4 regions of the Rhizobium sp. PP-CC-3G-465 genome follow, and region 1 is predicted to be linked to each of the others. Evidence: predicted binding sites of a transcription regulator. Region 1 holds the regulator's gene; each other region holds the start of a gene.
The links. The regulator LexA, encoded in region 1, represses DNA repair genes until DNA is damaged. The targets are predictions, from matches to a motif close to TGTTCNNNNTGTGTTCNG.

Region 1 (5,267 bases):
AAGATACTTGCCGGTCAGCGACGTCGGATGATCGATGATCTCCTGCGGTGTGCCGGAGGCCACGACCTGTCCGCCATGGATGCCGGCCGCGGGACCGATATCAACGACATAATCCGCCGTCAGGATCGCGTCCTCGTCATGCTCGACCACGATAACCGTATTGCCGATATCGCGCAGATGCCGCAGCGTATCGAGCAGGCGGGCATTATCGCGCTGATGCAGTCCGATCGACGGTTCGTCCAGCACATAGAGCACGCCTGTCAGGCCGGAGCCGATCTGCGAGGCCAGCCGAATGCGCTGGCTCTCGCCACCCGACAGCGTACCGGAGTTTCGCGAGAGGCTGAGATAATCCAGCCCGACATCGTTCAGGAAGCGCAGCCGATCGCGGATCTCCTTCAGGATACGGACGGCGATCTCATTCTGCTTGTCCGTCAGCCGCGCAGGCAGATCCTCGAACCAGTCGCGCGCGACACGGATCGACATGTTCGTGACCTCGCCGATATGAAGGCGATCGATCTTGACGGCCAACGCTTCTGGCTTCAGCCGGAAGCCCTTGCAGGCGGGGCAGGGGGCCGCCGACATGTAGCGCTCGATCTCCTCACGCGCCCAGGCCGACTCGGTTTCCTTCCAGCGCCGCTCGAGGTTTGGAACGATGCCCTCGAATGTCTTCGTGGTGTTGTAGGAGCGCGCGCCGTCCGCATACTGGAAGACGATCTTGTCGTCCGTGCCGCGTAGGATCGCCTTCTTCGCAGCGTCCGAGAGTTCAGCCCAGGTGTTGCTCAGCTTGAACCCAAAGGTTTTGCCGAGCGCTTCCAGAGTTTGATTGTAATAGGGGGACGACGATTTGGCCCAAGGCGCGATCGCCCCGTTCTTCAGCGTCCGATCATGCTCCGGCACGATCAACGCCTCATCAATCTTCTGCTGGCTGCCGAGACCATCGCAGGTCGGGCAGGCCCCGAAAGGGTTGTTGAACGAAAACAGGCGGGGTTCGATCTCCGAAATCGTAAAGCCGGAGACGGGGCAGGCGAACTTTTCCGAAAACAGCACGCGCTCATGCGTCTCGTTCAGCGACTTGTTGGCCGAACCGCCGGCGGATGTCTCCTTCTCCGGTAGCGGCTTGTCAGCAAATTCCGCAATCGCCAAGCCATCCGCAAGCCGCAGCGAGGTCTCCAGACTGTCCGCAAGCCTTGCCGCGATATCGCCGCGCACGACCAGACGGTCGACGACCACGTCGATGTCATGCTTGTACTTCTTATCGAGCGCGGGAACATCGGCGATCTCGTAAAACTGGCCGTCCACCTTTACGCGCTGAAAGCCCTTCTTCATGAGCTCCGCGAGTTCCTTCTTGTACTCTCCTTTTCGCCCCCGGATCATCGGCGCGAGAATGTACAGGCGAGCACCTTCTTCCATCGCAAGAACCCGATCGACCATTTGGCTGACAGTCTGGCTTTCGATCGGCAGACCTGTCGCTGGCGAATAGGGCACGCCGACGCGCGCGAACAGAAGGCGCATATAGTCGTAGATCTCGGTGACCGTTCCCACGGTCGAGCGCGGATTTTTCGACGTCGTCTTCTGTTCGATGGAAATAGCAGGCGATAGGCCCTCGATCAGATCGACGTCGGGCTTCTGCATCATCTCAAGGAACTGACGCGCATAGGCCGAAAGGCTCTCGACATAGCGCCGCTGCCCTTCGGCATAGATGGTATCAAAGGCCAGCGACGACTTTCCCGACCCGGACAACCCCGTCATCACGATCAGCTTGTTGCGCGGGAGGTCGAGATCGACGCCCTTCAGATTGTGCTCCCGCGCACCGCGGATCGAAATGGTCTTGAATTCGCTCATGGTCGGACGCTCTGCATGGGGACGAAGCCCTTACTTAAGATCATTACTTCATATGTCGAGGCGCGTTTTCGGGAAACCACTATTCCTTCGTCACAGTGATCCGGTCTGCGGCCCGTGACGGCCTCGCTTGACAGGATCATACCCAAGACATAGAACAAATAAAGAACAAATTTGCAAACTGTTGTGGATTGCTGGCGGCCGAGGGCGAAATGCCGCGCTCAACAGCGTAGGCTCGCGGCACGATGCGGATCGTTGAGCCGCTTTCAGGAGACAGGACAAAGAGATGGCTGGTAGCGTAAACAAGGTGATCCTCATCGGCAACGTCGGGGCGGACCCCGAGATTCGGCGGACGCAGGATGGCAAGCCGATCGCAAACCTGCGCATCGCGACCTCCGAAAGCTGGCGCGACCGAAACTCCGGTGAGCGGCGCGAGAAAACAGAGTGGCACACCGTCGTGGTCTTTAACGAAGGCCTGTGCAAGGTCGTAGAGCAATATGTGAAAAAGGGCGCCAAGCTCTATCTCGAGGGCGCGCTGCAGACCCGCAAGTGGCAGGACAAGGACGGAAACGACCGTTACTCCACGGAGGTGGTGCTTCAGGGCTTCAACTCGACGCTGACCATGCTCGACGGTCGCGATGGTGGAGGCAGCGGTGGCGGAAGCCGTGGCAGCTCGGAATATGGTGGCGGAAGCGGTGGGTCGAATTACGGCGACGATTACGATCGCCCGGCCCAGTCCTCGGGCGCCCGATCGGGCGGTAGCACCGGCGGATCAAGCGGCGGCTTCTCTCGTGACCTGGATGACGATATCCCATTTTGATTCGCGCAAACCTGCTGCAGGTTGATACATAAATTCGACGCCTCTTTTGCGCCGTCATGGGTAAGTTCATGGCGGCGTTGCTATTGTGAAGCTGAGAGAGGCTGTGCGTTGACAACAATTCTCGTTTTTAAGGGAATGCGGAAAGCAACGCTTCGGATGGGCGCCCCTTGTTGATCATTCCCGATGTGGTTTAACCAGAATGCCACTTGCAGAACACATGAGGAACATATAACACTGTTCTTGCTTTGTTTCGTGACTCTGGAGTCGATTGATCATGCTGACCCGCAAGCAACAGGAACTGTTGATTTTCATTCATGAGCGCATGAAGGAATCGGGTATTCCCCCCTCATTCGACGAAATGAAGGATGCACTGGAGCTCGCGTCCAAATCCGGCATTCACCGGCTGATCACGGCTCTTGAGGAGCGCGGGTTCATCCGGCGCCTACCCAACCGGGCACGGGCGCTTGAGGTCATCAAGCTGCCGGAGGCGTATCTGGCCGCTGTCCCGCCGAAGCGCGGTTTTTCGCCGAGCGTGATTCAAGGAAGCCGGGGAAGCTCTGCACCTGAAAACGCGCCGAAGACGACGGCTGGGGTGGGCAACGATAATAGCGTGTCGGTTCCGGTGATGGGGCGCATCGCCGCAGGCGTTCCGATTTCCGCCATCCAGAACAATACCCACGATATCTCCGTTCCCGCCTTTATGATCGGCAATGGCGAGCACTACGCCTTGGAAGTCCGGGGCGACTCGATGATCGAAGCCGGTATTCTGGACGGTGATACCGTGATCATCCGCAATGCCAACAGTGCCAGCCCCGGCGAGATCGTCGTGGCTCTCGTGGATGACGAAGAAGCAACCCTCAAGCGCTTCCGCCGCAAGGGTGCCTCCGTTGCCCTCGAAGCAGCCAATCCAGCCTATGAGACAAGAATTTTTGGCCCGGAACGCGTGAAGGTCCAAGGAAAGCTCGTCGGGTTGATTCGCCGTTATCAGTGAAGGGAAGGGCTTTGCTATTGTGAGGTTGATGAGATCTTGTCGTCATCAGGTTCCAGCACATGGAGCCTTTTCAGCATGTTTTTTGAGGTTTACGTTTTAGACGGTCCTAGTTGACTACTGTACCGGCGAGGACAGACGGAAATCGCAACCTTCACGTTCTGCAGAGATGCGATTTTGAGGGTCGAGCCATCCACCTCCTTGTCAGTCCGACCTTGAGTCGTAGCTTGGCTGTTTAACGTCTACGAGATGAGTAGACACTTTTGAGCGCTTGGACGTCAGGTCGCCGGATGCCGCATCCAGTACGGGATGATGAAGGGGTAATTGGTGGCCCCTGAATCTCGTGGCGTGAGATGTAGGTAAGCTTCGTTATCCGTTAAGTTACCAACCGGCCAGAAATTTGCGCCATCTGTCGTTCTATTCGTAAGCTATCAAGCGGAACACGTTCAGTTCTGAGGCCTGCTAGCTTTAACGATACCTACAAGTGAAAGTCTATGGAACCGCATGGGCAGGTCGGCGTTTACCGGGCGAACACAGCGGAGGTGAACATGCCCGGAACATCGAGAAACTTTCGGGCTGTCCTCTTTGGCTGTAATAAAGCTGACTTTGTGGGAAGCACGATGTTGTGAGTATGTACAACCCCGACGAAGTTCAGGATTTGGCAAACGACTGTTTGTAGCCCACACAGAGACCATGGCACTTTCCAGGCAGGGTGAAAAGCCAGTACGTAAAAGCAATCAAATCTCTGTCTAGCCGAATTACAATCGTGTTGGCGATTTTAGTTCATTTTTTTGGTATTGCTCACAGCACCATTTACAAAAAAAACGCGCATTTTTCATGCGCTAAGGAATTCATCATGAGAATGATCTTTGTCGGGATGCTTGCATCCGTCCTCAGTATACTTGTGATCAAATATGCAAACAATGATCTGGGGAACAGTGTCCCATTGACGACTGTCGGAGCAGCTAGCTCGCTGTGATACCCGGGCATCTCGGCCAGCTGCTCCGATATATTTAGAGACTTTATCCGAAGATCAGGCTCATCATTCGTGGATCGTGTAAGATCCCATTTCGCACAAATTTTGCTTGTCTTCCGTCGTTGCGAGATCTGAACCCTCTTCGAATTCGAAACGCATGTCATAATTACAAACGTCTCGACCATCTGCAATCGTAAGCTCGATTGTCTCACCGGGATTGAGGACCTGTTCGCCGAACACGTCTCCCTCCCAATCACTGACACCGACAGGTGACGTGTAGAAGCGCGTGAGAACGGATTTCGTGCCGTTCTTCAGTGTGAACACCAGATCCTCGGCCTGTGCTGCCCCGGACACAAAAATGGCGCTGATGATAATCGCGCCTGTCGTAATGATTTTCATTGTTCCCCCCGTGAATCTAATATGTCGCCAATGGGTTGACGATAAAGGGATATTACCGAGTCTCTTGTCGTATTCAACTGGATTGTGGACGTTTGATAAACAGACGAATGCGGTTTCAGACGCGCTGCAAATTCTGAATGCGCGTTCTCACCATCATTTACCCAGCAGCTCGGCTGTTATCCTCGCACGGCGAAGAGATGTGAAGATTGCGCGGCGGATTCGTTTGGAAATCTGCGGCGTTCCAC
Region 2 (5,267 bases), 120 kb from region 1:
CGGCCTTCGTGCCGCGCACGCCCTGCCCCATCGACACCACGCGCACCTCGTCGCCATATTTTTCGCCGAACAGCGCCATAGCGCCCTCGGCAATGGCGTCGTCGACGCTCATCAGGCGTGTCGTCACAGCCGTATTCTGGACGATAATCTCATTGGCCATGTCCTCGACGATCTTCAGCTCTTCGGCCGTCATCGGCTTGGGGTGCGAGACGTCGAAGCGCAGGCGCTCGGGCGCGACCAGCGACCCCTTCTGCGCGACATGGGTGCCCAGAACCTCGCGCAGCGCCTCATGCAGCAGGTGTGTCGCCGAATGATTGGCGCGGAGCCGGCCGCGGCGGGCGTGATCGACGGTCAGCGCCACGGCGTCGCCAGCCTTGATCGTGCCCTCATCGACCGTCGCGATGTGGACGAACACGCCCTCGCCGCGCTTCTGCGTGTCGGTCACGCTCAGGCGTGCGCCGTCGGAGGTAATGATGCCGGTATCGCCCATCTGGCCACCGGATTCGCCGTAGAACGGCGTCTGGCTGACCACGATCTGGACGGTTTCGCCGGCCGATGCCGACTCGATCAGCACCCCGCCGCGCACCAGCGCCTGCACGACGCCTTCGGCGGTTTCCGTGTCGTATCCGAGGAACTCGGTCGCGCCGAAGCGATCCTTCAGCTCGTACCAGATGGTCTCCGTCGCGGTATCACCGGAGCCGGACCAGCTGGCGCGCGCCTCGGCCTTCTGCCGCTGCATCGCATCGTTAAAGCTTGTGAGATCGACGCCGATGCCGCGGCCGCGCAGCGCGTCCTGCGTCAGGTCGAGCGGGAAGCCGTAGGTGTCGTAGAGCTTGAACGCCGTCTCGCCATCGAGCGTATCGCCCTTGTCGAGCGTCGCCGTCGCGTCGGCGAGCAGGCCGAGGCCGCGATCGAGCGTCTTGCGGAAGCGGGTTTCCTCGAGCTTCAGCGTCTCCGAAATCAGCGACTCCGCGCGCACCAGTTCCGGATAGGCGCGGCCCATTTCGCCGACCAGCGCCGGCAGCAGCTTCCACATCAGCGGTTCACGGGCGCCGAGCAACTCGGCATGGCGCATCGCACGGCGCATGATGCGGCGGAGCACATAGCCGCGGCCTTCGTTCGACGGCAGCACGCCATCGGCAATCAGGAAGGCGGAGGAGCGCAGGTGGTCGGCGATGACCCGGTGGCTTGCACGCCGGTCGCCCTCGGCCTTGACGCCGGTCGCTTCCTCGGAGGCCGAAATCAGGGCGCGGAAAAGGTCGATATCGTAATTATCGTGCTTGCCCTGCAGCAGCGCCGCGACGCGCTCCAGGCCCATGCCGGTGTCGATCGACGGGCGCGGCAGGTCGAGGCGCTCTTCCTTCGTCACCTGCTCATACTGCATGAAGACGAGGTTCCAGATCTCGATGAACCGGTCGCCATCTTCGTCCGGCGAGCCCGGAGGTCCACCCCAGATATGATCGCCATGGTCGTAGAAGATTTCCGAGCACGGACCGCAGGGGCCGGTATCGCCCATGGCCCAGAAATTGTCGCTGGTCGGGATGCGGATGATGCGGTCGTCGGAGAGACCGGCGATCTTCTTCCAGAGGCCGAACGCCTCGTCGTCGGTGTGGTAGACCGTCACCAGCAGGCGCTTGGCATCGATGCCGAATTCTTTCGTGATCAGGTTCCAGGCAAGCTCGATGGCGCGTTCCTTGAAATAATCGCCGAACGAGAAATTGCCGAGCATTTCGAAGAAGGTGTGGTGGCGCGCGGTATAACCGACATTGTCGAGGTCGTTGTGCTTGCCGCCCGCTCGCACGCACTTCTGCGCGGTGGTGGCGGTGGAAAAGGGGCGCTGCTCCAGACCGGTAAAGACGTTCTTGAACTGGACCATGCCCGCATTGGTGAACATCAGCGTCGGATCGTTGCGCGGCACGAGCGGGCTCGACGGCACGACCGTGTGGCCGTTCGTCTTGAAATAGTCGAGGAATGTCGACCGGATCTCGTTTACGCCGCTCATGTCTGGTCCTTCGTCCCTGCGCCACCCTGGCTGCTGCTGACGAGCGGCTCCGGGCGGTATCGATTGTTCACGTCCACGCGCAAGCCGGTTCCGTCATCGGAGCAGCAGGCTTGCGCGAACCCGAGGCTTTTATCGTTCGCAGAAATGCCTGTCCAGCAGCATGTCCCGCAACAGGCTCAACCACGTGCAATCCTTCGCGCCCGCACGGATCGCCCATCACGGTCTGCACCGATCACACAGCAAAACGGCCGCCCCGGAAGGGAGCAGCCGCTCGACACAGGCATGGCCTGACATCAGAACCTGTCGAGCCTGCCTGAAGAGGCGCGCATGACGACGACGTCACGCACACCGAGGCTCTCTTCGCACGTCCTAACCCAGAGCGGCTTCGTCACCATCGCTGTCCGGCTCGGGGCCGCCGTCTTCCAGGAACTTCTCGGCGATCAGGCCGGCGTTCTGGCGAAGCGACTGCTCGATCTCGCGCGCCGTCTCCGGATTGTCGCGCAGATAGGCCTTGGCGTTTTCACGACCCTGCCCCAGACGCTGGCTGTTGTAGGAGAACCAGGCGCCGGACTTCTCGACGATGCCGGCCTTGACGCCAAGATCGACCAGCTCGCCGGTCTTGGACACGCCCTCGCCATACATAATGTCGAATTCGACCTGCTTGAAGGGCGGTGCCATCTTGTTCTTGACGACCTTGACCTTGGTCTGGTTGCCGATGATCTCGTCACGCTCCTTGACCGCGCCGATACGGCGGATGTCGAGGCGAACCGAGGCATAGAACTTCAGTGCGTTGCCGCCCGTCGTCGTTTCCGGCGAACCGAACATGACACCGATCTTCATGCGGATCTGGTTGATGAATATGACCATGCACTTCGACTTCGAGATCGAGGCCGTCAGCTTGCGCAGAGCTTGGCTCATCAGGCGGGCCTGCAGGCCGGGAAGGCTGTCGCCCATTTCACCTTCGATTTCCGCCCGCGGCGTCAGGGCCGCAACCGAGTCGATGACGAGAACGTCGATCGCGCCGGAGCGGACCAGCGTATCGGTGATCTCAAGCGCCTGCTCGCCGGTATCCGGCTGCGAAATCAGGAGATTTTCAAGGTCGACGCCGAGCTTGCGGGCATAGACCGGATCGAGCGCGTGCTCGGCATCCACGAAGGCGCAGATGCCGCCGGTCTTCTGCGCCTCGGCAATGGTCTGCAGCGCCATCGTCGTCTTGCCGGAGCTTTCCGGACCGTAGATTTCGACAATGCGTCCCTTGGGAAGGCCGCCGATGCCCAGCGCGATATCCAGGCCGAGAGATCCCGTCGAAACGGTCTCGATCTCGACAATACTGTCTTTTCCACCGAGCTTCATGATCGATCCCTTGCCGAACGACCGTTCGATCTGGGAGAGTGCTGCTTCCAGCGCCTTGCTTTTATCCACCGATTTGTCCTCTACGAGCCGCAAAGAGTTCTGAGCCATTTCATCCACCTTTAGGTTATCGGGTCAATCGAGGCAATGAACCCGCCGCTGATCTGTATGTACTCTTTTTGTTCTCATCCTGCAAGAGGCCTTCAACGCATTGACTCATCATTCGAATTCGAGCTGTGTTCCGTTCATGTTCTCCCCTGTGCATGTCATTGAAGTACAACCGTTCTCCCCTCCGTCCGGTCGAGCGAATCGGTTCGTAGGGGTTCTCGCACCAGGAGACATCGCATGAAGAACGTGGTCGTCTTCGGCGGCGCGCATATTGATCGGCGCGGTCGCATCGCCAGCGCTACGACGCTCGGCGCCAGCAATCCGGGCCGCTGGTTCGAGGAGGCCGGCGGCGGCGGTTTCAACGCAGCGCGCGGCATGGCGCGGCTGGGCTTGTCGGTCAGCATGGTCGCGCCGCGCGGTGGCGATGCGGAGGGGGAAACGGTGGCGCGTGCGGCGGAAGCTGCCGGCATCATCGACCGATCGTTCACCTTCCTCGACAGGCGGACGCCGAGCTACACCGCCATTCTGGAGGCAGACGGCAACCTCGTCGTCGCGCTCGCCGACATGGATCTCTACACGATGTTTTCGCCCCGCAGGCTCCGCCAGCGCGCGCTACGCGATCTCGTTGCCGAGGCACATCTCGTGCTGGTGGATGCGAACCTGCCCGCCGAAACGCTGTCCGCCGCCCTCCGGATGGCGAAGGAAGCAGGTGCGCGGACGGCGGCGATTGCCATCTCTCCGGCCAAGGTCGAAAGGCTGAGGCCGGCCTTTCCCCATCTCGACCTCCTTTTTCTCAACGAGGCCGAGGCCGCCGCGATCGGCGGCGAAAAGAGTACGACGGCGGAAGGCTGGCCGGCGATCCTGCAAGGCGCGGGCATTGCCGGCGGGGTGGTCACGCGTGGCGGCCGCGCGGCCGTTGCCTTCAATGGCGACGCGGTCGCAACCGTGCGCCCCCCTGTCATCGAAGCCTTGGGCGACGTGACCGGCGCCGGAGATGCGCTGGCGGCCGGCTTCCTCGACGCCCTGATGCGGGGCGCGGCTCTCGGCGAATGCCTGCGCGCGGGTGTGGGGGCCGCCGCCGTGACCGTCCGCTCGCCGCTGGCGGTGGCAGACGATCTTTCTCCGGAACGGCTGGCGCAGGAATTGGACCTTGTGTCGCCTGCCGAAATCCTGTTTTCACAGCCTCATCACCGCATTGCCGAAAAGGATGCCCCATGACACGCCCCATCTCGCACGATCTGCCGATCGCCTATTCCTCCGAAGTCGCCGCCGCCAAGGCACGCGGCTCGGCCATCGTCGCGCTGGAATCGACCATCATCACCCACGGCATGCCCTACCCCGGCAATCTCGACATGGCCCGCAGCGTCGAGGCGATCATCCGTGACCAGGGCGCCGTTCCCGCCACCATCGCCGTCATCGACGGCACGCTGCACATCGGTCTCGATGCCGAACTGCTGGAAGCGCTGGCCCAGACCCGCGGCGCCATGAAGGTCTCGCGCGCCGACCTCGCCTTTGCCATCGCCGAACGCCGCACGGGCGCGACCACCGTCGCCGCCACCATGATCGCCGCCGCCCGCGCCGGCATCCGCGTCTTCGCCACAGGCGGCATCGGCGGGGTGCACCGCAAGGCCGAGGAGACCTTCGACATCTCGGCCGACCTCGAAGAGCTCGCCCGCACCGGCGTTATCGTGGTCTGCGCCGGCGCAAAGGCCATCCTCGATATTCCAAAAACCCTCGAAGTGCTGGAAACCCGCGGCGTGCCGGTCGTCACCTATGACAGCGACATCTTCCCTGCCTTCTGGTCGCG
Region 3 (5,267 bases), on a different contig from region 1:
CGAAGGCGGCATTGGCCGGTGCGATCTGCTGCGGATGGATCAGCATTTTGCCGTCAAAACCCATGTCGCGGCCGGCAGCGCATTCCTGTGCGAACCCTTCGGCATCGCCGATATCGTTGAAGACGGCGTCGAGAACGTCGAGCCCGCTGCCGCGCCCGGCAAGAAGGATCTGCATGAGCCAGGGCACGAGATAGGTGCGCCCTGGGAGAGCCGCAACGCCCGTTTCCTTGCGCAGATCGTTGAGGCCGGGAATGAGGCAATCAAGCCGCCCGCCGCGGGTTCGCCCGGTCTCGGCGATCGCGGCCACGTTGAGAACGCCCCGCGGCGTCTCGATCATCGCCCAGAGCCGCAGGTCTTCCAGACCGTCGCCCTCGTCCATCGCTTCGGCAATGTCGAGAATGTCGCGCGGCCCTTCCACCTTGGGTACCAGCACCGCATCGAACCGGCAGGCGGACAGCGCTTCGAGATCCGCTTCGCCGAAACCGGAGGCAAGGCTGTTGATTCGGACGATCCGCTCGATACCGGGCGTGGCCTGTGCCAGATGACGCACCAGCGCTTCGCGTGCACCGGCTTTGCGCTCCGGAAGCACGGCATCCTCCAGATCGTAGATCACTGCATCGGTTGAAAGGCTCGCCACCTTCGCGAGCGCGCGGTCGTTGTCGGCGGGTACGCAGAGCACCGAGCGACGAATGCGGTGGGGATGGCGATCGGACAAGGACATCATGCCATGTTGTGCCTTTCCCGTCCCGTCTTCGCAAGTCTCATGCTTTCAGAGCCTCGCCTATCAGCAACGCACCTGCAGACGGTCATCAAAAAACCGGCCCCGTCTTTCGATGGAGCCGGCTGATATGTCTGGAAAAATACGGGCCTCAGGCGGCCTTGCGATCGTGACGGCCTTCTTCCACTTCCTCGACGATCTTCGCCACAAAGGCATCGAGATCGCCAGGGTTGCGAGAGGTGATGATGCCCTTGTCGGTCACCACGGCCTCGTCCGACCAGAGGCCACCGGCATTGACAACGTCCGTCTTGATCGACTTGAAGGACGTAACCTTGCGACCCTTGACCGCGCCGGCCTCGACCAGCAGCCACGGCGCATGGCAGATGGCGGCCACGACCTTGCCGGACGAGACGAATTCGCGAACAATCCGGAGCGCCTCGTCCTCGACGCGCAGCTTGTCGGGATTGATCTGTCCGCCCGGCAGAACGAGCGCATCGAAATCCTCGATCCTGACGTCCTTCGCCTCGAGATCGACGTCGATGCTGTCGCCCCAATCCTTTTCGTCCCAGCTCTTGATGCTGGTCTTGCCGATCGAGGCGATCTTCACGGTCGCACCCTGCTTCTGCAAGTCATCATAGGGCACGCGCAGTTCAGACCGCTCGTAGCCGTCCGTTGCGAGAATGAGGATTTTGGATTCCTTGATGGAAGGCATAAGCCTGCTCCTTACTGTCTTTTGATATTTTGCTTCCGATCATCCCGGGGATATCGGAGGCGAATGTCACGACGGGTTCGCCCTGTTAACGAGACGCTCCACCGATCGTTCCCCAAAAACATCCGCATCATTTCCGACCCGGCCTGTCGCATCAGCAGACGATCAACGTCGAAAATGAAACCGTTCACGCACACAACATTGACGCGAACGATAAAAGAACATATGTAGAACATCATGAAAAAGTCGCTGAAAGAGCGTTTGGCCATCCTTTCGGATGCGGCCAAATACGATGCGTCCTGTGCCTCCAGCGGAACGACGAAACGCAATTCGTCGGCCAGTGGCGGCCTCGGCTCTACGGAGGGATCCGGCATCTGTCATGCCTATGCGCCCGACGGGCGATGCATTTCCCTGCTCAAGATCCTGATGACGAATTTCTGCATCTACGACTGTGCGTATTGCATCAACAGGTCGTCCAGCAATGTCGAGCGCGCACGCTTTTCGGTCGAGGAAGTCGTCTGGCTGACGCTCGAATTCTATCGGCGCAACTATATCGAAGGCCTGTTCCTGTCGTCCGGCATCATCCGCTCGTCCGACCATACGATGGAGGAGATGGTGCGCATTGCGCGCGAGCTGCGCGTCACGCATAATTTCCGCGGCTACATCCATCTGAAATCCATCCCCGAAGCATCCGCTGCGCTGATCGAAGAGGCCGGGCTTTATGCCGACCGCCTGTCGATCAACATCGAACTGCCGACCGATGCAGGCTTGACCCGCTATGCGCCGGAAAAACGGCCTGCCGGCATTCGCAAGTCGATGGGCGATCTCCGCCTGAAGATCGAGGAAATGCGCGACCCGACCCTTCAGACCAAGCGCATACGGCGCTTTGCGCCCGCCGGTCAAAGCACGCAGATGATCGTCGGCGCCGACCAGGCGAACGACAGCGTCATCCTCGGCACCAGCGCCCGGCTTTACGGCAGCTACGGCCTGCGCCGTGTCTATTACTCCGCCTTCAGCCCCATTCCGGATGCCTCACGCAACCTGCCCCTCGTCAAGCCGCCTTTGATGCGCGAGCACCGGCTCTACCAGGCCGACTGGCTCTATCGCTTCTACGGCTTCGGCATCGAGGAGATCACGCGCGACCAGCCGGATGGCATGCTCGATCTCGATCTCGACCCGAAGCTCGCCTGGGCGCTCGCCAACCGGCAGCGCTTTCCCGTCGACATCAACAAGGCCGATCGCGAGATGCTTCTGCGCGTACCCGGTTTCGGCACGAAGATCGTCCGCGCCATCCTCACCGCCCGCCGGCACCGCACCTTGCGGCTGGAAGATCTCGTCCGCCTCAAGGTCTCGCTGAAAAAAGTACAGGCCTTCATCATTGCCGAAGGCTGGACGCCGTCGCGCTTGATCGACCGGCCGGACCTGCGCACGATGTTCGCGCCGAAACCGGAACAGCTGGTCCTTCTCTGATGCAGCCGCTCGACCTTGAGAGGCAAACGGTCATGCTCGACGGGAAGGGCGATTTCGGCGAATGGCGGGAGGCCGCACGCCGGCTTCTGATGGTGGGAACGCGGCCGGCCGCCGTGGACTGGCGGGAAAAGCACGGCGCAACCGACCTCTTTGCCGATCCGCCGCCGGCGCAGCCGAACGCAGAAGCGAAACCAGAGGGAGCGCGGCCGGAGATCACCGTTCCCCGCGCCTTCATGACGCTGGCGGAAACCGTGATCTGCCATTCCGATCCCGGCCGTTTCACGCTTCTCTATCGCACGCTCTGGCGCCTGCAGGCCGAGCGCAATCTGCTCGACATCGTCTCCGATGCCGATGTCGTCCGTCTCAATGCCATGGAAAAATCCGTTCGTCGTGACAGTCACAAGATGAAGGCCTTCGTGCGCTTCAAGGAGATCGGCGCCAGCACATCCACAACAGGCACATCGACGACGGACATCATGGAGGTGATCGCCCGTCCCGCCCCTCTGGAGGCGAGCGGCATCCCGATCGGCCGCCGGCGTTTTTTCGCCTGGTTCGAGCCGGATCATTTCATCGTCGCGCGCGCGGCCCCTTTCTTCCAGCGGCGCTTCACCGATATGGACTGGATCATCGCCACGCCGAAAGGCTCCGCCGCCTGGGATGGAACCGCGCTGACGGTGACGTCGGAGCCGGCCGACGATCCCAAACTGACCGATGACGCGGACACACTGTGGCGCACCTATTACAGCAACATCTTCAATCCGGCGCGGCTGAAGGTGAAGGCGATGCAGTCGGAAATGCCGAAGAAATATTGGAAGAACCTGCCGGAAGCCGACCTCATCCCCGGCCTGATCGCCGGCGCGGAAGAAAAAGTGCGGGCCATGGCCGAACAGGCGATGAGGGACCCGCCGGCCTTCCACGCGAAGGTGCGCGAGGCCGCCATGCCAAAGACCGAGGAGAACACCACCCGTCCCGGTACGCTGGAGGCCGCACGAGCAGAAGCGCGCGACTGCACCCGCTGTCCGCTCTCCTGCAAGGCGACGCAGACCGTGTTCGGCGAAGGGCCTGACGACGCAAAACTGATGTTCGTCGGCGAGCAGCCGGGCGACCAGGAGGATCTTGCCGGCCGTCCCTTCATCGGCCCCGCCGGCAAGATGTTCGACACGATCGCCGGTGAGGTCGAGCTCGATCGGAAACATGCCTATGTCACCAATGCGGTGAAGCATTTCAAATACGAGCCACGCGGCAAGCGCCGTATCCACCAGAAGCCGAATATGGGCGAAATCCGCGCCTGTCGCTGGTGGCTCAAGCTGGAACTCGACCTGATCCAGCCCAAACTGGTGGTCGCGATGGGCGCAACCGCGCTGACCTCCGTCATGAACCATGCCGAACGCCTCAGCGACTACCGGAGCCGCAGGGTCGATCTCGATGACGGGCGTGCGCTCTACACCACAGTCCATCCCTCCTACCTCCTGCGCATTCCCGACGAGGGACGCAAGCGTGAGGAGATCGACCGTTTTCGCGAAGATCTGCAAGCGATCAAGAGCCTCAGCGACACACTATAGAGCCGGCTATGCGGTAGCCGGTGTCAGACAGAGACCAATCCCCATGGCAGGCTGTTCATAACCTCATGGCCATCCGGCGTGATCAGCAACTGGTTCTCGATGATCATGCCGCCGACGCCCTCCACATACCAGGGCGTCTCGAAGGCGACGACCATACCGGGCTCCAGCACGACGCTGCTGGTCGCGGAAAAGAACGGCCACTCCTCGCTGCCGAGCCCTGCACCGAGACCATGGCCGAAATGGCCGCGGCTGAAACCCGGAAAGCCCGCTTTCGCCATCGCTCCACGCGCCGCCTCATGCACCGCCCGCATCTCTATGCCTGGCCGGATCTGCGAGAGGCCCGCCGCGAAAGCCTGAGACAGCGCGTCGAACAGCCGGCTCTGCAGGGCCGTCGGCGTGCCGCAGACGAAGGTCCGTCCGGTATCCGACGTATAGCCACTGATCAGGCAACCCACATCGACCTTGATCAGCGATCCCTCCTCCACCACGCCGCCCCGCGACCAGGGATTGGCGCCGACCGACACATATTCCCAATGTCCTGTCAGGTTGTGGATATCCCGCTCCCGCGCCGCCGCCTGCACGGCCGACGTCCAGACCTGCGCCAGCGCATCGCGCGTCTGCCCGGGCGCGATCGCCGCCGCCAGTGCGCCGATCCCGACCTCGGCCAGCGTGACGGCGGTGCGCAGATGTTCGATCTCCCGCGCCGATTTCACCATCTTCAGCCGGCGCAGCACGTCGCTGCCATCGACCAGCCGGCAACCGGGCAGTGCCGCCGACAACGCGGCGAAATCCGAAACCGAAAGGCTGT
Region 4 (5,267 bases), on a different contig from region 1:
TTCCGGTCAAACGTAACGATTTTCTCGCAGCCGGCTTGCTTGGCAAAACCTGCGATGAGGACGTCCGCAATATCGATTTTCGCAAATTCATCTGACGAAAAGACGCCTTTTATGACATCCGAATCCTCGAAAACGATCTCGCGACTGGCCATCAAGCCTTCAAACAGTGTTGCGATCTCATGGTTTTTGAAACCATAGCTCCTGCTCAGGACCCAACAGGCTTCGGCGAACACGAAGGTGGAAATATAGGCCGGATCAGCAGCCGATCTCGAACGGAAGAACGCGACTGCGCTTTGGTTCTGCCTAGGGTCATCCGTCATCAGAAAGCGGAGAAGCACGTTTGTATCGATTCCAATCACGCGTGATCCTCCGGTCGTCATCGGCCACCGCCTGGGCAATGGCATCGTCCATCTCTTCGATCGTCAGGCTCACGCCATTGGGAGCGCGACCGAGAATGCCGGCAAACTCCATGATGCTTCTGGTCTTCGCCCGGATTTTGACCTCGCCATCCTCGATGATGAAATCCATATGATCGCCCGGATTGAGGTCCAGATATTTCCGGACTTCGATCGGTATCGTCGTCTGTCCTTTGGATGTCAGTTTCGCAGAATAGCCCATAAGACGCTCCATTCCTTACCTTCACACTATAGTAAGGAATCCCCTCGCAGACAAGGAATCACTGCGACAACTCCCTCAGGCCCAGGCGGATCAGCTTGGCGCTATCGGCACCCTCGCCGCCGTTCCGGAGTGCCGCGGCAATGGCGTTGGCGGCCTGATCGCGGGAGTAGCCGAGATTGGTAAGGGCGGAGACCGCATCCGCGACGGGCGCCGGCACGGCGCCTTCGCCGAGTTCCTGCTTGAAGCCGATGCCGGCTGCGGCATCGCCGGCAAAGGCGGGTGCCTTGTTCTTCAGCTCGGTGACGATGCGCACCGCCACCTTCGGGCCGACGCCGGGTGCGCGCGAGATGGACGTCTTGTCCTGCAACGCGATGGCATTGGCGAGTTCGCCGGGGGTGAGGACGGAGAGGACGGCGAGTGCGACCTTGGCGCCGACGCCCTGCACGCTCTGGAGCAGGCGGAACCATTCGCGCTCCAGCGCGGAGAGGAAGCCGAACAGGCGCAGCTGGTCTTCCCGCACATAGGTCTCGATGAACAGCACCGCTGCCTCGCCGGACGTGCCGAGCTTGCCAAGCGTACGCGCCGAGCAATAGGCGACATAACCGACGCCATGGACGTCGATCACAACATGGTCGTCGCCGATCTCGTCGATCGTGCCCTTCAACTTGCCAATCATCCGCTGAGGTCCCCGAGAAAAAGAAGAAAGCTTACAGGCCATCCGTCATGACGGACGCGCCGCAGGCTGTCGAGAGCAACAGCGCCCTAGATGAAACCCCGTCACGCCGTGGCGGCCGCGATGCGATGGGCGAGACTGCCGGCGAAGCTCTGGCGGTTGTGCGCGTGGCAGATGGCGATCGCCAGCGCATCCGCTGCGTCGTTGCCCTTGAAGGTCGCCTTGGGCATCAGAACCTTGATCATCATGTGGATCTGCTGCTTCTCGCCATGCCCGACGCCGATCACCGATTTCTTGACGGCGTTCGGCGCATATTCCGCCACCTTCAGCCCGGCGCGGGCCGGCACCAGCATGGCGATGCCACGGGCCTGACCGAGCTTCAGCGTCGCCACCGCATCCTTGTTGACGAAGGTCTGCTCGACGGCCGCTTCGTCCGGCTTGTGGAGATGGATGATATCGGCCAGCCCGTCGTGCAACTGGCAGAGCCGCGAGGCGAGATCCGCATCGCCATCCGACAGGATGGTGCCGGAACCCACGAAGCGCAACGTGTTGCCCAGCGTGTCGATCACGCCCCATCCCATGCGCCGGAGCCCGGGATCGATACCGATAATGCGAATCGTGGATTGCATGAAAATATCCTAGCCTTTGCACCCGGACGCTGCCAGCAAAATGTGAACAAAACAAAAACATCCACTATAAGCGCGTTCGAGGCCGCCCTTGGATTTAGGGTGCGGGCCACTTACATGACCATCACGTTCATCAATTGAAGGCCGTTCGCCATGGTCCCCTTTTCCATTCTCGACCTGTCGCCGATCACCAGAGGCAGCACTGTTTTACACGCGCTCGACAACTCGCGGCGACTGGCGCAGGAGGCCGAGTTCGCCGGTTACGAGCGGTTCTGGCTGGCAGAACATCACGGCATGAGCGGCATTGCCAGTGCCGCGACCGCGCTCGTGATTTCGCATGTGGCGGCGGGCACGAAGACGATCCGCGTCGGCTCCGGCGGCATCATGCTGCCCAACCATTCGCCGCTCGTCATCGCCGAACAGTTCGGCACGCTCGCGGCGCTCTATCCGGGCCGTATCGACCTCGGCCTCGGCCGGGCGCCGGGCACGGACATGCGCACGGCGGCGGCGCTGAGGCGCCACATGGAGGGAAGCGCCAATGCGTTCCCGAACGATGTCGTGGAACTGCAGGGGCTGCTCGGCACGCCACGCGAGGGCGAGGTGATCGCCACGCCGGGTGCCGGCACCAACGTGCCGATCTGGCTTCTCGGGTCCAGCCATTACAGCGCACAGCTTGCCGGCATGCTCGGCCTGCCCTTCGCCTTCGCCTCGCATTTTGCGCCGGACATGCTTTTTTCGGCGTTGGAGATCTACCGCGAACGCTTCGAGCCATCGGCTATTCTCGACAAGCCCTATGCCATGGTCGGCATCATGGGCGTGGCCGCGGATACAGACGAGGAGGCGCACCATCTCTTCACCTCGATGCAGCAGTCCTTCGTGGCGCTGCGCCGCAATGCTCGCGGCCAGTTTCCACCACCGGTCGACAGCATGGACGGTCTCTGGAACGCGTCGGAGAAGGGCTTCGTCGATCATGCGATGACCTATGCCATCGTCGGCGGGCCGGAGACGGTGCGCCGGAAGACGCAGGCGTTCCTCTCGGATACGCGCGCGGACGAACTGATCATCTCCATGCCGGTCTTCGACATGGAGGCCCGGCTGACGTCGGTCCGTCGTTTTGCAGAAGCGCGGCAGGAACTTGCCGCCGCCGCATAATGTCGGCTCAGCCGCGCAGACTGGCGGCAGCGCGGCGAAGATCGCCGGTTACTGCCGTCTGCTCCCCGGCATCCACACTCTCCGCCACGACGACGCGACCGCGGCCGAGCGATTTCGCCTGATAGAGAGCATCGTCTGCCGACCGGAAGGCGACATCGCGGCTCGTTTCCGGGCTCATGACGTGGCAGAGCCCGAACGAGGCAGCGATTTCGATGCGATGGCCCGGCGGGTAGGCGCCCGGCAGATACATCGGCGCCGACAACGCCTCCCCGAGCCGCCAGCAGGCGGCTTCCGCATCTGCAATGGTGATCGACGGCATCAGAATGGCAAACTCGTCGCCGCCCAGACGGAAAAGGCGGTCCATATCACGTGTATTGGCGCGCAGCCGCGTTGCGACGGCGCGCAGCAGATCGTCGCCGATCGCGTGACCGAAGGTATCGTTGACACCCTTGAAACCATCGAGATCGAGGCAGGCCACGACGAACGGCCCCGACGAAATTGACTCCAGATACGCAGCGTCCAGCAGCGCCCGGTTTGCAAGACCCGTCAGGACATCATGCGTCGCGGCATGCGTCATCATGCGTTCGCGACCGACCAGCATCTGGGCGGTCGTCTGCGAGATGCGCACCAGCAGGAAGCCGCCGACGAGGAGCACGACGAAGACCGTGAGAACGAGCGGCGTCGCCTGATAGAGCATGTCGCGCGCGGGGGTCGGTGGCCGCCACGAGAGGACCTGTATCTCGCCATCGGGCCCGACCGCGATTTCCGACCGAGCGCGCTCCGGTGCGACCTCGCTCAAGGGGCTGACACGGGCATCATCGAGCAGGAACCGCGTTCCGAAGAAATCCTGCAGGCTGCTGCCGATGGGCATGGCGGTGATCAGCACGGGCGCGCGAGGGCCGCTGACCTGCGCCGTACCGAAATCCGGCTGGAAGAGGCTTGCCGACAGCAGCACGGCATCCTGCCCGATGACCTCGATCCGGCTGATGGCGATGGGCTTCGGGATGCCCTGCCCCTTCGGCCCGGCTTCGCGCTTGCGCACGTCGGCCACGAGCGGCTCGGCGTCGGCAACGATCCGCTCCGCGCCACGGGCGAAGAAAGGCCGCAATTTTACCGTCTCATCCGTGCGTGCGTAAAGAAGGGAGTCGTCGGGCTTCAGAACCGCGGCAAAGCGCGTTCGCGACGTTCCGATCAACGAGGAGCCGACGTTTCGATCCGTCCACTCGAAATCGAACGTGTTGTCGAGCTTGGCGATCGCCTCGTCCCAGATGGTCCACGAGGTCAGTGCGAATTCGATGTCGGCGATCCAGAGCGCGAGATTGCGCTCGACCAGCGTCTCCTGCTGAACCCGCGCCTCGCCGTCGATCCGCGCCGCGCCGTAATAGGGAACGGTCGCCATGGCGGCAATGAAAAGGGCGACGCCGCCGATGGCGGGCCCGATCAGTCTGAGGTGAACGAAACGCATCGCCCGGCCCGCTTTCCATCCAGCATTCAGGTTGGACCTGCGCGGAAACCGCGCATCGGAAGCAACATGGGCCTCCGCCAGTCCGTCGGCCGACGCGGGAAACGCCTCGATGACAACGAGGCGTCGGCAGCAGCAGACGGGCTGCATGCTGACCGACAGACATTACGATTAAGTTAGCACGGGCGTACTCTCACGCCGAAAACAACCACTGCGAGAGGTTATTGCAACCTGTGGATCAGGCGGAAAGCTTCGCCATGACCTCGTCCGACACTTCGAAATTGGCGTAGACGTTCTGGACGTCGTCGTCGTCTTCCAGCGTGTCGATGAGCTTCATCAGCGATTCCGCCCGTTCTTCGTCGACGGGAACGCTGTTCTGCGCCTTCCAGATCGCCTTCACCGTCTCGGCTTCGCCGAGCGTAGCTTCCAGCGCCTTGGCGACCTCGCCGATATCCTCGAAACCGCAGATGATCGTGTGGCCATCCTCGTCGCTGGTGACGTCCTCGGCACCGGCTTCGATAGCGGCTTCCATCACGGCGTCCACTGTCCCGACATCGGGCTTGTAGGTGATTTCGCCGACGCGATCGAAGGAGAAGGAGACCGAGCCGGTCTCACCCAGCGCGCCGCCGGCCTTGGTGAAGGTCGAGCGGACGTTGGAGGCGGTACGGTTGCGGTTGTCGGTCAGTGCCTCCACAATGACGGCGACGCCGCCCGGGCCGTAGCCCTCATAGCGGAT

Region 2: a site for LexA is predicted at 3,590-3,607, ahead of recA (recombinase RecA). Genes of this name have one in related genera too.
Region 3: a site for LexA is predicted at 1,645-1,662, ahead of C8J33_RS15520 (putative DNA modification/repair radical SAM protein). Genes of this name have one in related genera too.
Region 4: a site for LexA is predicted at 1,963-1,980, ahead of ruvC (crossover junction endodeoxyribonuclease RuvC). Genes of this name have one in related genera too.

What each region holds. Positions count from the first base shown of each region.
Region 1 covers NZ_SLYH01000001.1:926,494-931,760, forward strand. Annotated here, with positions in the region: gene uvrA (excinuclease ABC subunit UvrA) at 1-1,842, opposite strand, end outside; gene C8J33_RS04195 (single-stranded DNA-binding protein) at 2,126-2,659, shown strand; gene lexA (transcriptional repressor LexA) at 2,934-3,650, shown strand; gene C8J33_RS04205 (hypothetical protein) at 4,690-5,022, opposite strand.
Region 2 covers NZ_SLYH01000001.1:811,096-816,362, reverse strand. Annotated here, with positions in the region: gene alaS (alanine--tRNA ligase) at 1-2,002, opposite strand, end outside; gene recA (recombinase RecA) at 2,372-3,463, opposite strand; gene C8J33_RS03680 (carbohydrate kinase family protein) at 3,698-4,678, shown strand; gene C8J33_RS03675 (pseudouridine-5'-phosphate glycosidase) at 4,675-5,267, shown strand, end outside.
Region 3 covers NZ_SLYH01000003.1:274,928-280,194, forward strand. Annotated here, with positions in the region: gene C8J33_RS15510 (HpcH/HpaI aldolase/citrate lyase family protein) at 1-721, opposite strand, end outside; gene C8J33_RS15515 (type 1 glutamine amidotransferase domain-containing protein) at 870-1,430, opposite strand; gene C8J33_RS15520 (putative DNA modification/repair radical SAM protein) at 1,665-2,897, shown strand; gene C8J33_RS15525 (UdgX family uracil-DNA binding protein) at 2,930-4,459, shown strand; gene C8J33_RS15530 (M24 family metallopeptidase) at 4,483-5,267, opposite strand, start outside.
Region 4 covers NZ_SLYH01000006.1:45,174-50,440, reverse strand. Annotated here, with positions in the region: gene C8J33_RS19480 (PIN domain-containing protein) at 1-359, opposite strand, end outside; gene C8J33_RS19475 (AbrB/MazE/SpoVT family DNA-binding domain-containing protein) at 310-630, opposite strand; gene ruvA (Holliday junction branch migration protein RuvA) at 677-1,294, opposite strand; gene ruvC (crossover junction endodeoxyribonuclease RuvC) at 1,396-1,920, opposite strand; gene C8J33_RS19460 (LLM class flavin-dependent oxidoreductase) at 2,071-3,069, shown strand; gene C8J33_RS19455 (diguanylate cyclase domain-containing protein) at 3,077-4,534, opposite strand; gene C8J33_RS19450 (YebC/PmpR family DNA-binding transcriptional regulator) at 4,770-5,267, opposite strand, start outside.